Regions from separate parts of the Pseudomonas sp. IAC-BECa141 genome, predicted to be linked through region 3. Evidence: predicted binding sites of a transcription regulator. Region 3 holds the regulator's gene; each other region holds the start of a gene.
What was found. Region 3 encodes FliA, which starts transcription of late flagellar genes. Its sites were predicted from a motif close to CTAAAGTTTNNNNNNNNNNNGCCGNTAA; they were not measured.
Positions count from the first base shown of each region.

Region 1 (4,450 bases), 1.2 Mb from region 3:
GCCGTGCTCGATCGGGCCGAGCTGGCTGATCGCGCCGTCGGCCGGGCTGAGGATCGCGCCCGGGGTCTGGTCCAGCGGACGTGCGCCGTCTTTCAGGGCACGGGTGAAGAAGGCGTTGAAGTGCTCGTAAGCGGTTACGTCTTCAACCAGCGCCTGGGACATGTCCACTTGATAACGCTTGGCGAACCAGGTGGTGAAGGCATTTTTGAACCAGCGCACACGGCACTCGGCGACGCAGCCGGCCAGGCGCGACAGCAGGTGATGCGGCAGCAGGTACTGGCTGATGATAAACAAACGCTCTTTCATGACTGTCCTTAAAAATCCTTAAAGCTCGACGGGGGTATCGGGGTGGTTGCCCCATTCGCCCCAGGAACCGGCGTAGCCCTTGACCCGCGGATAACCGAGAGCCTTGGCCACCAGATAAGTGAAACCGGACCGGTGGTGGGTCTGGCAGTGAGTGATGATTTCTTTGTCCTTGGTGATCCCGAGGTTTTCCAGGATCTGCGGCATGTCGGTACGGATGCGCAACTGGCGCGCCTGATCCATGCCCGCCGTCCATTCGAAATTGACCGCGCCGGGGATGTGTCCACCCTTGGCCGCGAGGACTTTCTCGCCGGAGTATTCCAGCGGCCCGCGGGCGTCCCAGATCGCCAGGTCGGCAGCGCCGAGACGGCTTTGCAGGTATTCGCGGGTGGCGGTCGGTTCCTCGTGCAGGGTCAGGGCAACCGGGCCGCCCGCCGCCGGAGGAATCTGGATCGACATCGGCGAACCTTCCGCCAGCCACGCCGGCAGACCGCCGTCGAGATAGTGGTATTTGTCGTGACCGATCACGTCGAGCAGCCAGATGAAACGCCCGGCCCAGCCGCCGCCTTCGTCGTCATAGACCACGTAGACCGCGTCCTTGCGATGGCCGAGTTCGCCGAACAGTTCTTCGAGTTTTTCTTTGCTCGGCAACAGGCCCGGAGCCGGCGCCTGACCCAGCTGAGTGCGTTTCGGATCGACAAAACGTGCGCCGGGAATATGTCCCTCGGCGTAGCGGGCGGCACTGGTCAGATCCACCAGAATCAGATCGCGGGATTCGAGGCGCGGCAGCAGGTCGCTCGGCTCGATCACCAGGGCCAGGCCAGAGAAATCAGACATGTGAGGTCTCCAGAGCACAAAGGGGATGGATTGTAGCTGTCATTGGCCGCGCTGGCTAAAACTGTGCAGGGCTTTCTCGATGCACTGCGCGGTTTTGCCGAAGGCTTGTACGGTGATGTCGGCGAACGGCCCGCCACCCTGGTCGGCGACCACGATCATGATCACCCGGCCGTTGTTCACCAGCGAGCGCAGGAACAGATGTTCGCCACGAAACAGCGTGCGCAGCGAAGGTGGGAGCAGGGCGGAAAACTGGGCGTTGTTGTCTGGGGTGATCCGCACTTGCGCCTGCTGCGCGAGCAGGCGTTGCAGCACCGAACTCTGGCTGACGACGAAATTGAGCGCAGCGGCTTCCTTCGGCAACCCTGAGGTTTGATGGACGCGCAGATTGGCGTGGCTGCGGTCGGCCATCAGGATCATCACCCGGCGCATGCCGCTGGCGACCAGCGCGTCACGGGCGGCGACGGTCAGGCTCATGGCGTTGGTGAAACGGCTTGGCACGGCCAGCAGTTCGGCGCACTGCCGGCGCCACTGGGTCAGATCTTCAGCGGACGGCGCCGCCGCCGGGAGCATTCCGGCGGGCAGCCGACGGGTTCCCCACGGCCACAACAGCGAAACCGCCGGGTGCCACAGGTCCGGCATGGAATGAAGGCGAGCGCTGACGGCAGCCTGTTGGTGCAGCTGCTGTTGCACCTCGTCCATCGAGATTTGCAGGTAGAGGCTGGTCAGGTATTGCCAGCGCTCGCTGTGCGGACTGTCCCAGGCTTGTTGCGCCGAGAGGGCCAGGCCGTTGGCCAGCAACACGGTGTTGGCCGGTTGATTGAGCCAGCGGCGCAGGGTCGGATCGTCATCGAGGCGGTTTTGCTGGCGCAGCGGATGATCGACGTCGCGGGCAATGCGCAGGACCTTGACCAGTTCGCGCTGCTCGTTCAGCAGCAGTCGATAGCCTTGCTGCACCCAGATCGGCAGACGCCAGGCTTCCACCAGCGCTTCGCCGATTTTCAGCAGGCGCACACCGAACAGCTGCTTTTCCACGACGCGCGCTGATTCGCCTTTGTGGATAACCCGCACTTCCCACTCTTCAAGCAATTTGGGAAAGGTCAGCGCCAACGGCCACAGCGGCGACAGAAACAGCAGGCTGCCCCAATGAATGTCCTGCCAAAGTCGCGCCAGGCGGCTGGCAAAAAAGCCGTTGGCCTGTTGCGTGGCGTGCTGGCTGATCATCTGCAGCTGGCGCAGGGCCTGGGGAATTTGCGCGGCAGGTTCGGCGGGCAGGCGCGCCAGCAGTTCCTCGGTGCGGCCAAGGCCGAGGCGATTGATCGCCACTTCGAGGTTTTCCGCCGGCGCGGTCATGTTGCCATGGGTGTGGCGGTTGGCTTCGCGGATGATGCTCAGGGCCAGCGCCGGGCTGTCCTGCATCAGGTCGGCGATGTCGCGCAGCGAGCGGCGGTCATCTCGAATCGCCCGGCAGACTCGGTCATGGGCGTCTTGCGGTACTGGCAGGCGAACGCTGTCGAGCAACTTCACCCAGCCATCGAGTGTGGTCGGTTTCACGTGTGGGACGTTCGTTTCATTAGCCATGTCTGGACGAGATCTTCACTGACTGTAGACGCGCCCGGCATGGGCTAAATTGGCTTTTCGCCTGAACTGGCTATAGTCTGGCGCAGTTTTGCCGATAAGTAGAAGAAGAGATTTTTTAACTTCCGAATATGACCTTGAACCCGACTTAAACAAGTACCTTTCTACCTATGGCTAAAATTATCGGCATCATCGTCGTATTCGCGAGCGTGCTCGGCGGATACGTGCTCTCCCACGGCAAGATTGCCGCCCTGATCCAGCCCTTCGAGGTGATGATCATCGGCGGTGCGGCACTCGGTGCATTCCTGCAGGCCAACCCCGGTTACATGACGATGCACGTGCTCAAGAAGTCCCTGAGCATGTTCAGTTCGCGTTTCAGCCACACGTTCTATCTGGAAGTGCTCGGCCTGATCTACGAGATCCTCAACAAGAGCCGCCGTGAAGGCATGATGGCCATCGAAGGCGACATCGAAGACGCCGCCGCGAGCCCGATTTTTGCCAAGTACCCGGCGGTACTGAAAGACGAACGCATGACCGCGTTCATCTGCGATTACCTGCGCATCATGTCCTCCGGCAACATGGCTCCCCACGAGCTGGAAGGCCTGTTCGACATGGAGCTTTACAGCCTGAAAGAAGAACTGGAGCACCCATCGCACGCCGTCAACGGCATTGCCGACGGCATGCCGGGTTTCGGTATCGTCGCGGCGGTACTGGGTATCGTGGTGACCATGGCGTCTCTGGGTGACGGCGATCAGAAGTCCATCGGTCTGCACGTAGGTGCGGCACTGGTCGGTACCTTCTTCGGTATTCTCGCGGCGTACGGTTTCTTCGGCCCGCTGGCGCACTCGCTGGCGCACGATGCCAAGGAAGAGCTGAACGTCTATGAAGCCATCAAGGCCTCGCTGGTGGCTTCGGCCTCCGGCATGCCGCCGTCGCTGGCTGTCGAATTCGGTCGCAAGGTTCTGTACCCGGCTCACCGTCCAAGCTTTGCCGAGCTGGAACAAGCCGTTCGCGGTCGTTAAGCCATGGAAAATAACCAGCCAATAATCGTCAAGCGCGTCAAGCGCATTGCCGGCGGGCATCACGGCGGGGCGTGGAAGATTGCCTTCGCCGACTTCGCGACGGCGATGATGGCGTTCTTCCTGGTGTTGTGGCTGCTGTCCACCGCGACCCCGGAGCAGAAGATCGCCATCGCCGGTTACTTCAAGGACCCGGTCGGTTTTTCCGAGAGCGGTACGCCGTACATCATCGATCTGGGCGGCACGCCGACCCTGGCGCCGGAAAACACCCTCAACCCTGAAGTGAAGTCTCAGCCGCAACCGGACAAGGTCACGGTCGACACCGATCAGGTCGAAGGCATGGCCGAGCAGGTCGAGAAGGAACGCCTGGAGCTGCTGCTGCAAGAACTGCAGAACAAGGTCGACGAGAACCCGCAGCTGCAGAAATTCAAGGACCAGATCCTGTTCGAAATCACGCCGAACGGCTTGCGCATCCAGATCATGGACGCCGAGAACCGGCCGATGTTCGACTCCGGTTCTGCACGCCTGAAGCCATACTTCGAAGACATCCTGCTGGCCATGGCCGACACCATCAAAGCGGTGCCGAACAAAATCAGCATCAGCGGCCACACCGATGCCAAGCCTTACGTGGGCAACGGCGACTTCGGCAACTGGGAGCTTTCGGCCAACCGTGCCAACGCCGCGCGGCGGGCACTGGTGGCAGGCAGTTATCCGGA
Region 1 is NZ_CP065410.1:583,549-587,998, forward strand. It holds gene asd (archaetidylserine decarboxylase) at 1-306, opposite strand, end outside; gene I5961_RS02590 (rhodanese-like domain-containing protein) at 325-1,140, opposite strand; gene I5961_RS02595 (HDOD domain-containing protein) at 1,180-2,718, opposite strand; gene motA (flagellar motor stator protein MotA) at 2,886-3,737, shown strand; gene motB (flagellar motor protein MotB) at 3,741-4,450, shown strand, end outside.
Region 1: motA (flagellar motor stator protein MotA) is a predicted target of FliA. The motif match lies at 2,789-2,816, and genes of this name have one in related genera.

Region 2 (4,450 bases), 2.7 Mb from region 3:
CGGCGCGGGAAGTGCCGTATGACTCGCTGGTGATTTCGGTCGGCAGCACCACCAACGATTTCGGCACCCAGGGCGCTGCGCAACACTGCCTGTTCCTCGACACCCGCAAACAGGCCGAGCGTTTCCATCAGCAACTGCTCAATCACTATCTGCGTGCCCACGCCGGGCAGACCGATACGGTCCAGCAGATCAGCGTGGCCATCGTCGGCGCGGGCGCCACGGGCGTCGAACTGGCGGCCGAACTGCACAACGCTGCCCATGAACTGGCGGCTTATGGTCTTGACCGGATCAAACCGGAAAACATGCACATCACCCTGATCGAAGCCGGGCCGCGGGTGCTGCCAGCGTTGCCGGAGCGCATCAGCGGGCCGGTGCACAAGACTCTGGAGAAACTCGGGGTCAACGTGATGACCAACGCTTCGGTCAGCCAGGTCACTGCCGACAGCCTGATCACCGCCGATGGCAACGAGATCAAGGCGAGCCTGAAAGTCTGGGCCGCCGGGATCCGCGCACCAGGTTTCCTCAAGGACATCGACGGTCTGGAAACCAACCGCATCAATCAGCTGCAAGTGCTGCCGACGCTGCAGACCACCCGCGACGAAAACATTTTCGCCTTCGGTGACTGCGCCGCCTGTCCGCAACCAGGCTCGGATCGCAACGTTCCGCCACGGGCCCAGGCTGCGCATCAACAGGCGTCGCTGTTGGCCAAATCGCTGAAACTGCGCATCGAAGGCAAGACCCTGCCGGAGTATAAGTACACCGACTACGGCTCGCTGATTTCGCTGTCGCGCTTTTCGGCTGTGGGTAACTTGATGGGCAACCTGACCGGCAGCGTAATGCTCGAAGGCTGGCTGGCGCGGATGTTTTACGTGTCGCTGTACCGCATGCACCAGATGGCGCTGTACGGGCCGTTCCGCACGGCGATGCTGATGCTGGGCAGCAAGATCGGACGCGGCACCGAGCCGCGCCTGAAGCTGCACTGATATAAAAACACCGCGGGGGCTGACTCGCTCCCGCGGTGTTTTGTCTTTTACTGTATCTGCCCCCGCTTTCCCCACCTTCGCTTACAAACGCCCCGCTCCTCGACACAGACGCGATACACCGCCATCGCCTAATGGCCACACCCGAGCACACCTGCTCCGGCTTGATCGCCCTTAACGTGTGGTTGCGCTGTGCAACCGAAGGAGAATGCAATGTCCCGTACTTCGAAAATCGGCAAAAACTCCCTTGGCCTGGTCGGTGCCGTACTGGCCGGCGGCCTGATGCTGTCCGGCTCGGTGTTCGCTGCGCAACCGCTGGCTCAGGGCTACATGGTCGCCTCGGCCGAGACCTCGGTGAAAACCCCGGAAGGCAAATGCGGTGAAGGCAAATGCGGCGATGCGTCGATGGCCAAGACCGACACCGATGGCGACGGCAAGGTTTCGCGCGCCGAGTTCCTGAAAGTCGCGCCGAAGTCCGACTTCGACAAGATCGACACCAACCACGACGGCTTCATCGACGAGCAAGAGGCGTACAACAACGTCAAAGCCAACTTCGAAGCCAATGGCAAGAAAATGCCGAAAGGTCTGTTCGAACATCTGAAAGACCAGGACGGTGCCTGATTTTTCAAGTGCCCGACCAATCAAAGCCGCGCTTTCTCTGACGAGAAGCGCGGCTTTTTCACACCTGCATGATTACAACTGGAAGCGTCGCACCATGCCCTGCAACGCATTGGCCAGTTGCGACAGCTCATGGCTCGACGCGTTGGTTTGATCGGCGCCAGCCGCCGAACGCACCGACAGATCGCGAATGTTCACCAGATTGCGGTCCACTTCCCGCGCCACCTGCGCCTGTTCTTCAGCGGCGCTGGCGATCACCAGATTGCGCTCGTGGATTTCGTGTACCGAGGCGGTGATCGTCTGCAACGCTTGACCGGCCCGCTCGGCCAGCACCAGCGTGGTGGCAGCGCGCGAGGCACTGGCCTGCATTGACTCCAGCGCCAGGCTCGAGCCATTGCGCATGCCCTGCACCATCTGCTCGATTTCCTGGGTCGATTGCTGAGTGCGATAAGCCAGCGCCCGGACTTCGTCGGCGACCACCGCAAACCCCCGCCCGCTCTCCCCGGCCCGCGCTGCTTCGATGGCGGCGTTGAGCGCCAGCAGGTTGGTCTGTTCGGCGATCGCTCGGATCACGTCCAGCACTTTGCCGATGTTCTGAGACTGATTGGCCAGTGATTGCACCAGCTCGCCAGTGTGTTCGACTTCGCTGGCCAAGGCGTTGATGGCGCCAGCAGTTTCACTGACCCGCTCCTGACCCAACTGCGCCGATTCGCTGGACTGACGGGTGGCGTCGGAGGTCGACACCGCATTGCGGGCAACTTCCTCGACCGCCGTGGTCATCTCGTTGACGGCGGTGGCGGCCTGTTCGATTTCGTTGTTCTGCTGTTGCAACCCTTGCGTGCTGTCATGGGTGACCGCGCTCAGTTCGTCGGAAGCTGTCGCCAATTGCGTGGCCGAACCGCTGATGCCCTGCAGGGTTTCGCGCAGGTTCTGCTGCATGGTCGCCAACGCCTTGAGCAGACGGCTGACTTCATCGTTACCGTGGTTTTCGATCGGACGGGTCAGATCGCCTCTGGCGACGTGTTCAGCAGCGTCGACAGCGGAGCTCAGGGGGCGAACGATACTGCGGGTGAGCAACATGGCCAGGGCGACGGTGGCCAATGCCGCCAGAGCGATGAATAAGCTCACGATGGTGCGCGAGGTTTCGTAGTGGGCGGCAGAATTCTGGCTTTCGGCAGCGACCTGCCGGGTGAACAGGTCTGCCAGGTCATTAAGTTGTTTGCCAGAGCCGTCGACCACGGTTTTCATGTCGACCAGCAGCAACTTGGTCAGCTCATCGCGCTTGCCTTGCTCGGCCAGCGTGAACGACTGGGCGATTCCGGTGCGGTAGGCAGCGAAGGTTTTCTTGAACTGATCGTATAACTGCTGGCCTTCCGGAGTAGTCACCAGTCGGTCGTAAGCGGCGATTTTCTCGCTCAGTTCCTTGTCGCGGGTGTCCATCTGGCTGCGGTACGTGGCGATGTTGGCCGGATCCTGATCCAGCGCCATGCGCAGGGAAATGGTGCGAATGCGCAACATGATCTCGCGAATCTCGTCGCCACCACGAATGCTCGGCAGCCACTGCGTCTCCACTGCCACTTCGCTGTCGCGGATGCTCGACATCTGCCCCAGCGCAAACACCCCGAGCAACGCCACCAGCACCGCGATCAGGGCAAAGCCCAGGGCGGCACGGGGAGCAATATTCAACTGACGAAGCAACATGACGAACGCCCTTTTTCTTGTATTGGCCGGATTCAAGGGACGATCAATGGCAGCCCCCTTTTGTTAGCGGGCTATCGGCAAGTTGTACGATGACTTGAATGAAACATTTCCGGAGGCCAAAAAAAATCCCCGTATCTTTCGATACGAGGATTTTCAATATGGTCGGGGTAGGGGGATTCGAACTCCCGACATCCTGCTCCCAAAGCAGGCGCGCTACCGGACTGCGCTATACCCCGGTAAAAAAAAGGCGACCTTTCAAAGATCGCCTTCTTCGATCAGCGCTTTTGGCCTCTGATCTTAAGATTCGATCCCAGCGCAAACTGGTTTCAAAAATGGTGGGTCGTGTGGGATTCGAACCTACGACCAATTGGTTAAAAGCCAACTGCTCTACCAACTGAGCTAACGACCCAAAAATGGTCGGGGTAAGGGGATTCGAACTCCTGACATCCTGCTCCCAAAGCAGGCGCGCTACCGGACTGCGCTATACCCCGGTTTGAAATTGGCTCCGTGACCAGGACTCGAACCTGGGACCCAATGATTAACAGTCATTTGCTCTACCGACTGAGCTATCACGGAACTACATATTTCAATTTACAACGGTGAAACTTTCAGCTTCTCGACATCGTTTTCGCATCGCTGCGTTCGTGTGTCTGAGGCGCGCTATTCTACAACCTAGAACACCTCTGTCAACCCCCTAAATTGCTTTCAAGTTAATGATTTGCAACTTATTTCAGATTTCTGCCCAGTGAGCTGAAACCGTGTTGGTGACTGACTGCGGGGCGCACTTTACAAGCCTTTTCCTTTGAGTTCAACAGCCTGGCGAAAAAAAAGGCCTCGCAGTGCGAGGCCTTACTTACTTCACCACCGGCAGGTGTCAGTTGAACGTGATCTCGTCGTTCTCCACGACGCCGGTCGCGGTCTCCCCTGGCATGAAGCGTCCCGACAGAATCAACTGCGCCAACGGGTTCTCGATCCAGCGCTGGATCGCCCGCTTCAGCGGCCGTGCGCCATAGACCGGGTCGTAACCGACCGCAATCAGCTTGTCCATCGCTTCGGGGCTCAGCTCCAGCTTCAGCTCGCGCTCGGCCAGACGACTGCGCAGACGGCCCAGCTGGATCTCGGTAATGCCCGCGATCTGATCCCGCGCCAAT
Region 2 is NZ_CP065410.1:5,261,736-5,266,185, forward strand. It holds gene I5961_RS24085 (NAD(P)/FAD-dependent oxidoreductase) at 1-983, shown strand, start outside; gene I5961_RS24090 (hypothetical protein) at 1,194-1,601, shown strand; gene I5961_RS24095 (methyl-accepting chemotaxis protein) at 1,674-3,299, opposite strand; tRNA gene I5961_RS24100 (tRNA-Pro) at 3,459-3,535, opposite strand; tRNA gene I5961_RS24105 (tRNA-Lys) at 3,633-3,708, opposite strand; tRNA gene I5961_RS24110 (tRNA-Pro) at 3,714-3,790, opposite strand; tRNA gene I5961_RS24115 (tRNA-Asn) at 3,800-3,875, opposite strand; gene clpB (ATP-dependent chaperone ClpB) at 4,174-4,450, opposite strand, start outside.
Region 2: I5961_RS24095 (methyl-accepting chemotaxis protein) is a predicted target of FliA. The motif match lies at 3,371-3,398, and genes of this name have one in related genera.

Region 3 (4,450 bases):
GCCAGGCGCGCCAGAGCGGCCAGCAGTTCCGGGGTGGCGGCGGTGATCGGGCTGCGATCACGGACTTCGCCGAACATGCTGTTCACCGCGTCCAGCGCTTCGAGCACCACGTCCATCAGTTCTGCATCGACGCGTCGCTCACCCTTGCGCAGGATGTCGAACACGTTTTCGGCGATGTGACAGCACTCCACCAGCTCGTTGAGCTGAAGGAAGCCGGCGCCCCCTTTTACAGTGTGGAAACCGCGAAAAATTGCGTTGAGCAGATCTGCGTCATCCGGGCGGCTTTCCAGCTCGACCAGTTGTTCGGACAGTTGCTCAAGAATCTCGCCGGCCTCAACCAGGAAATCCTGAAGGATCTCTTCATCGGCGCCGAAGCTCATTAATGGGGTGCTCCTACAGGTCTAAAAACCCAAAAAAACTCAAAATCCAAGGCTGGATAGCAAATCGTCCACATCGTCCTGACCGGACACAACGTCTTCTCGTTTATCGGCATGAATCTGCGGACCTTCACCCTGCGAGAGATGTTTTTGTGGATCTTTTTCAGCAAGCATCGCCGCACGGTCATGTTCGATGCCCGCAAAGCGGTCCACCTGGCTGGCCATGAGCACGAGCTTGAGCAGGTTGCTTTCGACTTCGGTGACCAATTGGGTCACACGCTTGATCACTTGACCGGTGAGGTCCTGGTAATCCTGGGCGAGCAGAATGTCGTTCAGATTGCTCGACACCGCGCGGTTGTCCGCGCTGCTGCGTGCCAGAAAACCGTCGACCCGGCGCGCCAGTTCACGGAACTCTTCAGCCCCGACCTCACGGCGCATGAAGCGGCCCCAGTCGGCGCTCAAGGCCTGGGCTTCGTCAGCCAGGCCATTGACCACAGGGGTCGCGCTCTCCACCAGATCCATGGTGCGGTTGGCGGCAGCTTCGGTCAGTTTGACCACGTAGCCCAGGCGCTCGGTAGCGTCGGTGATTTGCGACACTTCCTCAGCCTGTGGCATGTGCGGATCGATCTGGAAATTGACGATCGCACTGTGCAGTTCACGCGTGAGCTTGCCCACTTCCTGGTACAGGCCACGGTCACGGGTCTGATTGAGCTCATGGATCAGTTGCACCGCGTCGCCGAACCTGCCCTTTTCAAGGCTTTCGACCAGTTCGACCGCGTGTTTTTTCAGGGTCGACTCGAAGTCGCCCTGTGAAGATTCTTTATGCTCCATAGCTCCCCCGCGCGTTCATCAGCCGATGCGTTCGAAAATCTTCTCGATTTTTTCTTTCAACGCCTGGGCCGTGAAAGGTTTGACCACATAGCCGTTCACGCCGGCCTGGGCCGCTTCGATGATCTGCTCGCGCTTGGCTTCAGCGGTCACCATCAGCACCGGCAGGTGCTTGAGTTTTTCATCGGCGCGCACGTGGCGCAGCAGGTCGATACCGGTCATGCCGGGCATGTTCCAGTCGGTCACCAGAAAGTCGATGCTGCCGCTGTTGAGCACCGGAATGGCGGTGGTGCCATCGTCGGCTTCAACGGTGTTGGTGAACCCCAGATCACGCAACAGGTTCTTGATGATCCGCCGCATCGTTGAGAAGTCATCAACGATGAGGATTTTCATGTCTTTGTTCAATTCGACCTCCAAGCAGTCTTAAACGCGCCCAGCACCTGGACGCGCCATTTCAATCAATCCGGCAAAACACTCGATGACTGTCTGGAGCACAACAGATCGAGACCGGTGCCGTTCACCACCGCACCAGCCTCGTTCGCAGTGTCCCCACACTGCCTTCAGCGCGCTCGCCACTCCCCCAAACGCCCCCGCAAGCGGGCCGCGCACTGGCTGTGTAACTGGCTGACCCGCGATTCACTGACGCCAAGGACTTCACCGATCTCCTTGAGGTTCAGCTCTTCGTCGTAGTACAGCGCCAACACCAGTCGCTCACGCTCCGGCAAATTGGCAATCGCGTCCGCCAGCGCGGCCTGGAAACGTTCGTCCTCCAGATCGCGCGACGGCTCCAGATGAGCACTGGCGCCATCCTCGTGCAGCCCTTCGTGTTCGCCGTCCTGCAACAGGTCGTCGAAACTGAACAGCCGGCTGCCCAGGGTGTCGTTCAAAATCCCGTAGTAATCGTCGAGACTCAATTGGAGTTCGGCCGCAACTTCGTGATCTTTAGCGTCACGGCCGGTTTTAGCTTCAATTGCTCGAATCGCGTCGCTGACCATGCGCGTATTGCGGTGAACCGAGCGCGGTGCCCAGTCCCCCTTACGGACTTCATCGAGCATCGCACCGCGGATCCGGATGCCCGCGTACGTTTCAAAACTGGCGCCCTTGCTCGCGTCGTATTTGGTCGAGACTTCAAGCAGGCCGATCATCCCGGCCTGGATCAGGTCTTCGACCTGCACACTGGCCGGCAATCGCGCCAGCAAGTGGTAGGCGATGCGCTTGACCAGCGGCGCGTAACGCTCGATCAGCTCGTACTGCGCATCACGCGCCGACTTTTTGTAAAGGTTCATACCGCTGGCGGTCATAGCACAGGTCCTGCCGTTTGCTGCACGAGGCGCTCGACGAAAAATTCGAGGTGGCCGCGCGGATTGGCGGGCAGCGGCCAGGTGTCGACCTTCTGTGCGATCGCCTTGAACGCCAGTGCGCACTTGGAACGCGGGAAGGCTTCATAGACCGCACGCTGCTTCTGCACCGCTTTGCGCACGCTTTCGTCGTAGGGCACCGCGCCGACGTATTGTAGGGCGACGTCGAGGAAGCGATCCGTGACCTTGGTCAACTTGGCGAACAGATTGCGACCTTCCTGCGGGCTCTGGGCCATGTTGGCCAGGACGCGGAAGCGGTTCATGCCGTAATCGCGGTTCAGCAGCTTGATCAGCGCGTAGGCGTCGGTGATCGAGGTCGGCTCGTCGCAGACCACCAGCAACACTTCCTGCGCTGCGCGAACGAAACTGACTACCGAGTCACCAATACCTGCAGCGGTGTCGATCACCAGCACGTCGAGGTTGTCGCCGATGTCGCTGAAGGCCTGGATCAGGCCGGCATGCTGGGCCGGGCTCAAGTGAACCATGCTCTGGGTGCCGGAAGCGGCCGGCACGATGCGGATCCCGCCGGGGCCCTGCAACAGCACGTCGCGCAGCTCGCAGCGGCCTTCGATCACATCGGCCAGGGTACGTTTGGGGGTGAGGCCCAGCAGAACGTCGACGTTCGCCAGCCCCAGGTCGGCGTCCAGCAGCATGACCCGACGGCCAAGCTCTGCCAGGGCCAGGGACAAGTTCACTGACACATTAGTCTTGCCGACGCCACCTTTGCCGCCGGTCACCGCGATCACCTGTACGGGATGCATGCTGCCCATGTTATTTCTTTACCTTGTCTTGCATAGACGGAGGCCACATTACTGGCTGCGCGTTCACAACCGGAACAATGCATGGCAGACCATCGATGTAGGTACAAAAACGGTTCATTACCTCAGCCAACCTGCTTGGTCGGGCTGTGGTAGATATCAGCGAACATGTCAGCCATGGCTTCTTCGCTGGGTTCTTCCTGCATTTGCACACTGACGGCGCGGCTGACCAGTTGATGACGGCGCGGCAGATGCAGATCATCCGGAATACGCGGCCCATCGGTCAGGTAGGCAACCGGCAGTTCGTGACTGATCGCCAGGCTCAACACTTCGCCAAGGCTTGCCGTCTCATCCAGTTTAGTCAGGATGCACCCGGCCAGCCCGCAACGCTTGTAACTGTGATAAGCGGCGGTTAGAACCTGTTTCTGGCTGGTGGTTGCCAGCACCAGATAATTTTTTGACCGAATGCCACGACCGGCCAGACTTTCCAGCTGCATGCGCAGGGCCGGATCGCTGGCCTGCAGGCCGGCGGTGTCGATCAGCACCACGCGCTTGCGCAGCAGAGGATCCAGCGCCTGCACCAGGGACTGGCCCGGATCGACGTGGGTCACCGACACATTGAGGATGCGGCCCAGCGTTTTGAGCTGCTCCTGCGCGCCGATGCGGAAACTGTCCATGCTCACCAGCGCGATGTTCTGCGCGCCGTACTTGAGCACGTAGCGGGCGGCCAGTTTGGCCAGGGTGGTGGTCTTGCCCATGCCGGCAGGACCGACCATGGCAATGACCCCGCCCTCTTCCAGCGGCTCGACTTCCGGCACGGCAATCATTCGTGCCAGATGCGCCAGCAGCATGCGCCAGGCCTGACGAGGCTCGTCGATCTCGGTGATCATCGACAGCAGATCGCGGGACAGCGGGCCGGACAAACCGATGCGTTGCAGACGACGGTACAGATTGGCCTGGGCCGGACGACTGCCTTGCAACTGGTTCCAGGCCAGGGTGCCGAGTTGCACTTCCATCAGTTCGCGCAGGCTGTTGAGTTCAAAACGCATCGAGTCCAGCGCACGCGGGTCAACGCCAGCGGAAACCGGTGCAGGCGCCGGTGCCGGACGGGCCGGAGCCTCGTAGGTCG
Region 3 is NZ_CP065410.1:1,747,925-1,752,374, reverse strand. It holds gene I5961_RS07930 (chemotaxis protein CheA) at 1-380, opposite strand, end outside; gene I5961_RS07925 (protein phosphatase CheZ) at 420-1,208, opposite strand; gene I5961_RS07920 (chemotaxis response regulator CheY) at 1,227-1,598, opposite strand; gene fliA (RNA polymerase sigma factor FliA) at 1,766-2,506, opposite strand; gene fleN (flagellar synthesis regulator FleN) at 2,503-3,333, opposite strand; gene flhF (flagellar biosynthesis protein FlhF) at 3,447-4,450, opposite strand, start outside.

Region 4 (4,450 bases), 2.9 Mb from region 3:
GCCGGTGCTGATGCGGTTACCTTGCCTGACATGCTTATCGGCGTCACTCAGGGCTTTCTTGAATTCACCGTAGAAGACTATCTGGCTACCAGTCAAACGGAAGGTCGTTATGAAATCGAGGTCAAGCAGCTTGATCCACGCATGCGCATGCCTATGTGCGACAAGGAATTGACAGCGACGCTGGAGAGTCCGGCACGTCCTCTGGGCCGTGTCACGGTCAAAGTCCGCTGCGAAGGCGCCTCCCCCTGGACGGTGTTTGTGCCCGCTCAAGTCCGCCTGTTTCGCGAGATTGTCACCACCACGCGGCCACTCAAACGCGCCGGCATCATCGAACCTCAGGACGTGACCTTGCGCGAGCGCGACGTCAGTACGATCAATCAGGGTTTCCTGACGTCGGTGGATGAAGCCATCGGACAGAAATTGACCCGACCAACGGTAGCCGATCAAGTCATTACCCTGGTGCATCTGGAACAGGCGGAAGTGGTTCGCAAGGGCGATCAAGTGGTAATCACCGCCCGCAGCGGCACCTTGGCCGTCCGAATGCCGGGCGAAGCGCTGGCCAACGGCGGCCTGAAAGAACAGATTCGCGTGAAAAACCTCAACTCCCAACGGGTCATCAAGGCGCAGGTCGTCGCGCCCGGCCAGGTGGAAGTGGCCATGTGAGCGGCGATGCAAACGGTTGCATGAACGGATATTTGAAAAGCCCCTGAGTAACCAGGCAGAAAACTGGCGCTGACCAGAGCTGTTCCCTAAACTGTGCCGCAGCAGGATCTGCAACGGCGCATGCAAGCTCATTGCTAAATGAGCCTAAAGTTTTCCAGGGGATGGCCGAGAACATGGCAAGCGTCCAAATTCCCAGAGGTTTTTAACATGGTCATCGATTTCAGCCGTTTGAACAGCTCCTCGTCACTTACGGGCAGTACACGTACCAGCAACGCCAAGGAAACCGCCGAAACCGGCACCTCCGCGCCGCTGAATACCCCGGCCGAACAGGCCAGTACCGCAAAAAGCGGGGAATCGGTACACCTCAGCAATGAGGCTCAACAGTTGCAGAAGGTCACTGACAAGCTGCGCGATCAGCCTGCCGTCGATAAAGCCCGCGTGGCCGAGTTGAAAGCAGCGATTGCCGATGGCAGCTACAAGGTCGACAGCAACCGTGTAGCCAGCAAACTGCTTAATTTCGAAGCCCAGCGCTAGGCCTCGGTCAGCGCCAGGCTTTTGGACGCTTAAAACCCAAGGCCAGCCATGCACGACACTAATTTATTGCAACTGATCACCGACGACTTTGCTCCAGCTCAACAATTGCTGGAGTTACTGCAAACCGAGTCCCTCGCCTTGCACGGTCGCGACATGCCTCTGCTGGAAGAAATTCTGGCGCGCAAACAGGCATTGATCATTCTGCTCGAACAGCATGGCCGCAAGCGCAGCGAAATCCTCGCCAGTCTCAATCTGTCGCTCGACCGCGCCGGCCTGGAACAACTGGCCAGTCAGTCGAGCATCGGCGACCAGTTGCTCAGCCAGAGCGACGTCCTCACCGACCTGATTGCCCAGTGCCAGGCAGCCAACGCCAAGAACGGCCAGTCGATCATCATGCAGCAGGCCGCCACCGCCAATCAGCTGAAAATCCTCACCGGCGGCGAGCCTCCCGCGCTCTACGATGCCAGTGGCACCTTCTCCAAACTGCAGAAACCACGCGCGCTCAGCCAGGCGTGATGCTTTCTTCAATGCTTGCGCCCTATCAACGTGCGAAACATGCTGGCAAAATACTGGCCAGCCGTAGTCAAATTTTGTCTGGAGATTGATTTAACGTGTCCAACGTCCTCAGCGCGGATGATGCTCCGCAGCCCCCAAAGGTGCTCACCACACCTCTGGAAATCTCCAGCAACCTGCGCCAGCTGCAAGAGAGCCACGATCCGCTGATCATCACCTTCCACGAGCGCAGCCAGCGCTTCCAGAGTTACCTGATCAAGGTTGACCGGGAAACCGCCACGATTGCCCTGGACGAAATGATCCCGCGCGATGGCGAACGCTTCCTGCTCGCCGGCGAACCGTTCAAGGTCGAAGGTTTTCATGACGGCGTGCGCATTGCCTGGGAATGCGACGGCAAGCTGAACATCGAAGAATCCAGTGGCGACCGCTTCTACACCGGCGACCTGCCCACCGAAGTGGTTTACCACCAGCGCCGCAACGCCTTCCGCGCAGCCCTGAAGCTGACCGATCTGGTCAGCGTCGTGCTCGGTGGCGAAAAGCTCAAGTCACCGATCGACGGCAAGCTGCTGGATATCTCCGCCACTGGCTGCAAACTGCGTTTCGAAGGCGACATTACCGACCGCCTGCAACTGGGCCAGGTCTACGATCGGCTGATCGCCGCACCGCTGTTCGGCAACCAACCGGCCTCGGTCGAACTGCGTTACCTGCACTTCGAAGAAAAACTCAACATCACCTTCGCCGGCCTGCGCTTTCACAACATCAGCGGCCCGGCAGCACGCAACGTCGAGCGTTTCGTTTATCAGCTGCAACGCGAAGCGCGACGGTTTGATAAAGACGACTTCTGATCGGAAGGCATGAAAAACGGGCAGTCATTGCGGTGACTGCCCGTTTTTTTTATGCCCGGATCAAGGCCTGGCGGGGCTGATGTCCGGCCCTTCGCCCTCGACTGTCGAGTCGGTTGGCGTGACAGGTTCCGGATCAGGTTCCGGCTCCGGTTCAGGAGCGACCGTATTCTGCATCTGCTCCTGCACTACCTGCTCGTCTACCCGTGGGTCAAGCGCAGCCACCAGCGGCGAACTGGACATGCTGTCCGGCATCGCCACGTGATGCAGCGGCGCATCGTCGACCTGATGCAGATTGGTCACGGCTTTCGGCCGGATCCGCCACACCAGCACCAGCGCGAAAAAGGTGAAGAACGCGTACAGGCTCTGCGGCCCGAACAGCTTCATCAGCACCCCGGCCGCCAGCGGCCCGACACTGGCACCCACGCCGTAGGTCACCAGCAACATCGCCGTCAGCGACACCCGGCGCTCGCCTTCGACATGGTCATTGGAGAACGCCACCGCCAACGGGTACAGGCAGAACTGCACCAGCGAGCAGAGGAAGCCGACCACGAACAGCACCTCCAGAGGCACCTGCGGCAGGATCGCCAGCGGTAATGCAGCGACTGCCAGAAACAGCGCAAAGCAGCGAATCAGCAAGGCCCGGTCATAACGATCCGACAACCAGCCCAACGGCCACTGCACCACCAGCCCGGCAAAAATGCAGCTACCCATGAACAGACCGACCTGTTCGGTCGACAACCCCTGCTGCGAGGCATACAGCGGCGCCAGACCGTAAAACGAACCAATGATCAGCCCGGCCCCGAGCACGGTGCTCAGCGACTGCGGCACACGCTTGATAAAGAAGCGCGGCTCCATCGGCGCCGGATGCAACGGCGCCGGGTGAATCCGCCGGGTCAGCGCCACCGGCACCAGACACAGGGCGAAGCACAGCGCGACCAGCATCAGCAGTTCCAGGCCAAGGCCCGGGTGCATGACCAGAATCAGCTGACCGAGCACCAACCCCAGATACGACGCGATCATGTAGCCGCTGAACACCAGACCGCGCTGATTGGCGTCAGCCTGCTCGTTCAGCCAGCTCTCGATGACCATGTATTGGCACATCATGCCGAGGCCAACGATGGTCCGCAGCACCAGCCAGGCCGGCAGCCAGTCCACCAGACCATGACCGAGCACCGCCGCGCCGACGATCCCGGCGCACGCCGAGTAGGCACGGATATGCCCGACCCGGGCAATCAAGCGGTGACCGATCTTGCCGCCCAGCACCAGACCGAAATAGTTGGCCGCCATCAGCGCACCGACCCACAACCCGTCGACATGGTCGGCCGCCAGACGCAACGCCAGATAAGTAGAAAGAAGGCCCGAGCCGATCAACATCATCAGCGAGGCGAAATACAGCGCTCGAAAGGATTTCCAGATTTGGCGCATCGGCGTTCCGAGCGGCTCCTTGCGGTAAGTATCGGGCTATCAAACGATAGCCCGACGGCGACATTTCGTCAGGCCTGGGCAGCTAGAACACGGCGTTCCCAGGGAGTGATTTCATCAAAGAAACTGGTCAACTCCATGGTCTTCGAAGCGACGTAGCCTTCGATGAACTCCGTGCCGAACAGTTCCTTGGCCAGTTGACTGCGCTTGAGACGTTCGAGCGCCGCGTGCAAGGTACACGGCAGCGAAAGATGGTCCGGGACATCGAACTCGCCCTGAATCGCTTCGCTTGGCTCAAGCTCATGCTCGATGCCGTACAAACCGGCGGCCAGACTCGCGGCAATCGCCAGATACGGATTGGCATCAGCGCCCGGCAAGCGATTCTCGACCCGGCGCGCGACCGGCGAACTGGCCGGAATACGCAGACCGGCGGCGCGGTTGTCGTGGGACCAGCAGGCGTTATTCGGCGATGC
Region 4 is NZ_CP065410.1:4,608,243-4,612,692, forward strand. It holds gene flgA (flagellar basal body P-ring formation chaperone FlgA) at 1-663, shown strand, start outside; gene flgM (flagellar biosynthesis anti-sigma factor FlgM) at 871-1,197, shown strand; gene I5961_RS21100 (flagella synthesis protein FlgN) at 1,246-1,713, shown strand; gene I5961_RS21105 (flagellar brake protein) at 1,809-2,555, shown strand; gene I5961_RS21110 (MFS transporter) at 2,616-3,980, opposite strand; gene I5961_RS21115 (glutamine synthetase family protein) at 4,049-4,450, opposite strand, start outside.
Region 4: flgM (flagellar biosynthesis anti-sigma factor FlgM) is a predicted target of FliA. The motif match lies at 808-835, and genes of this name have one in related genera.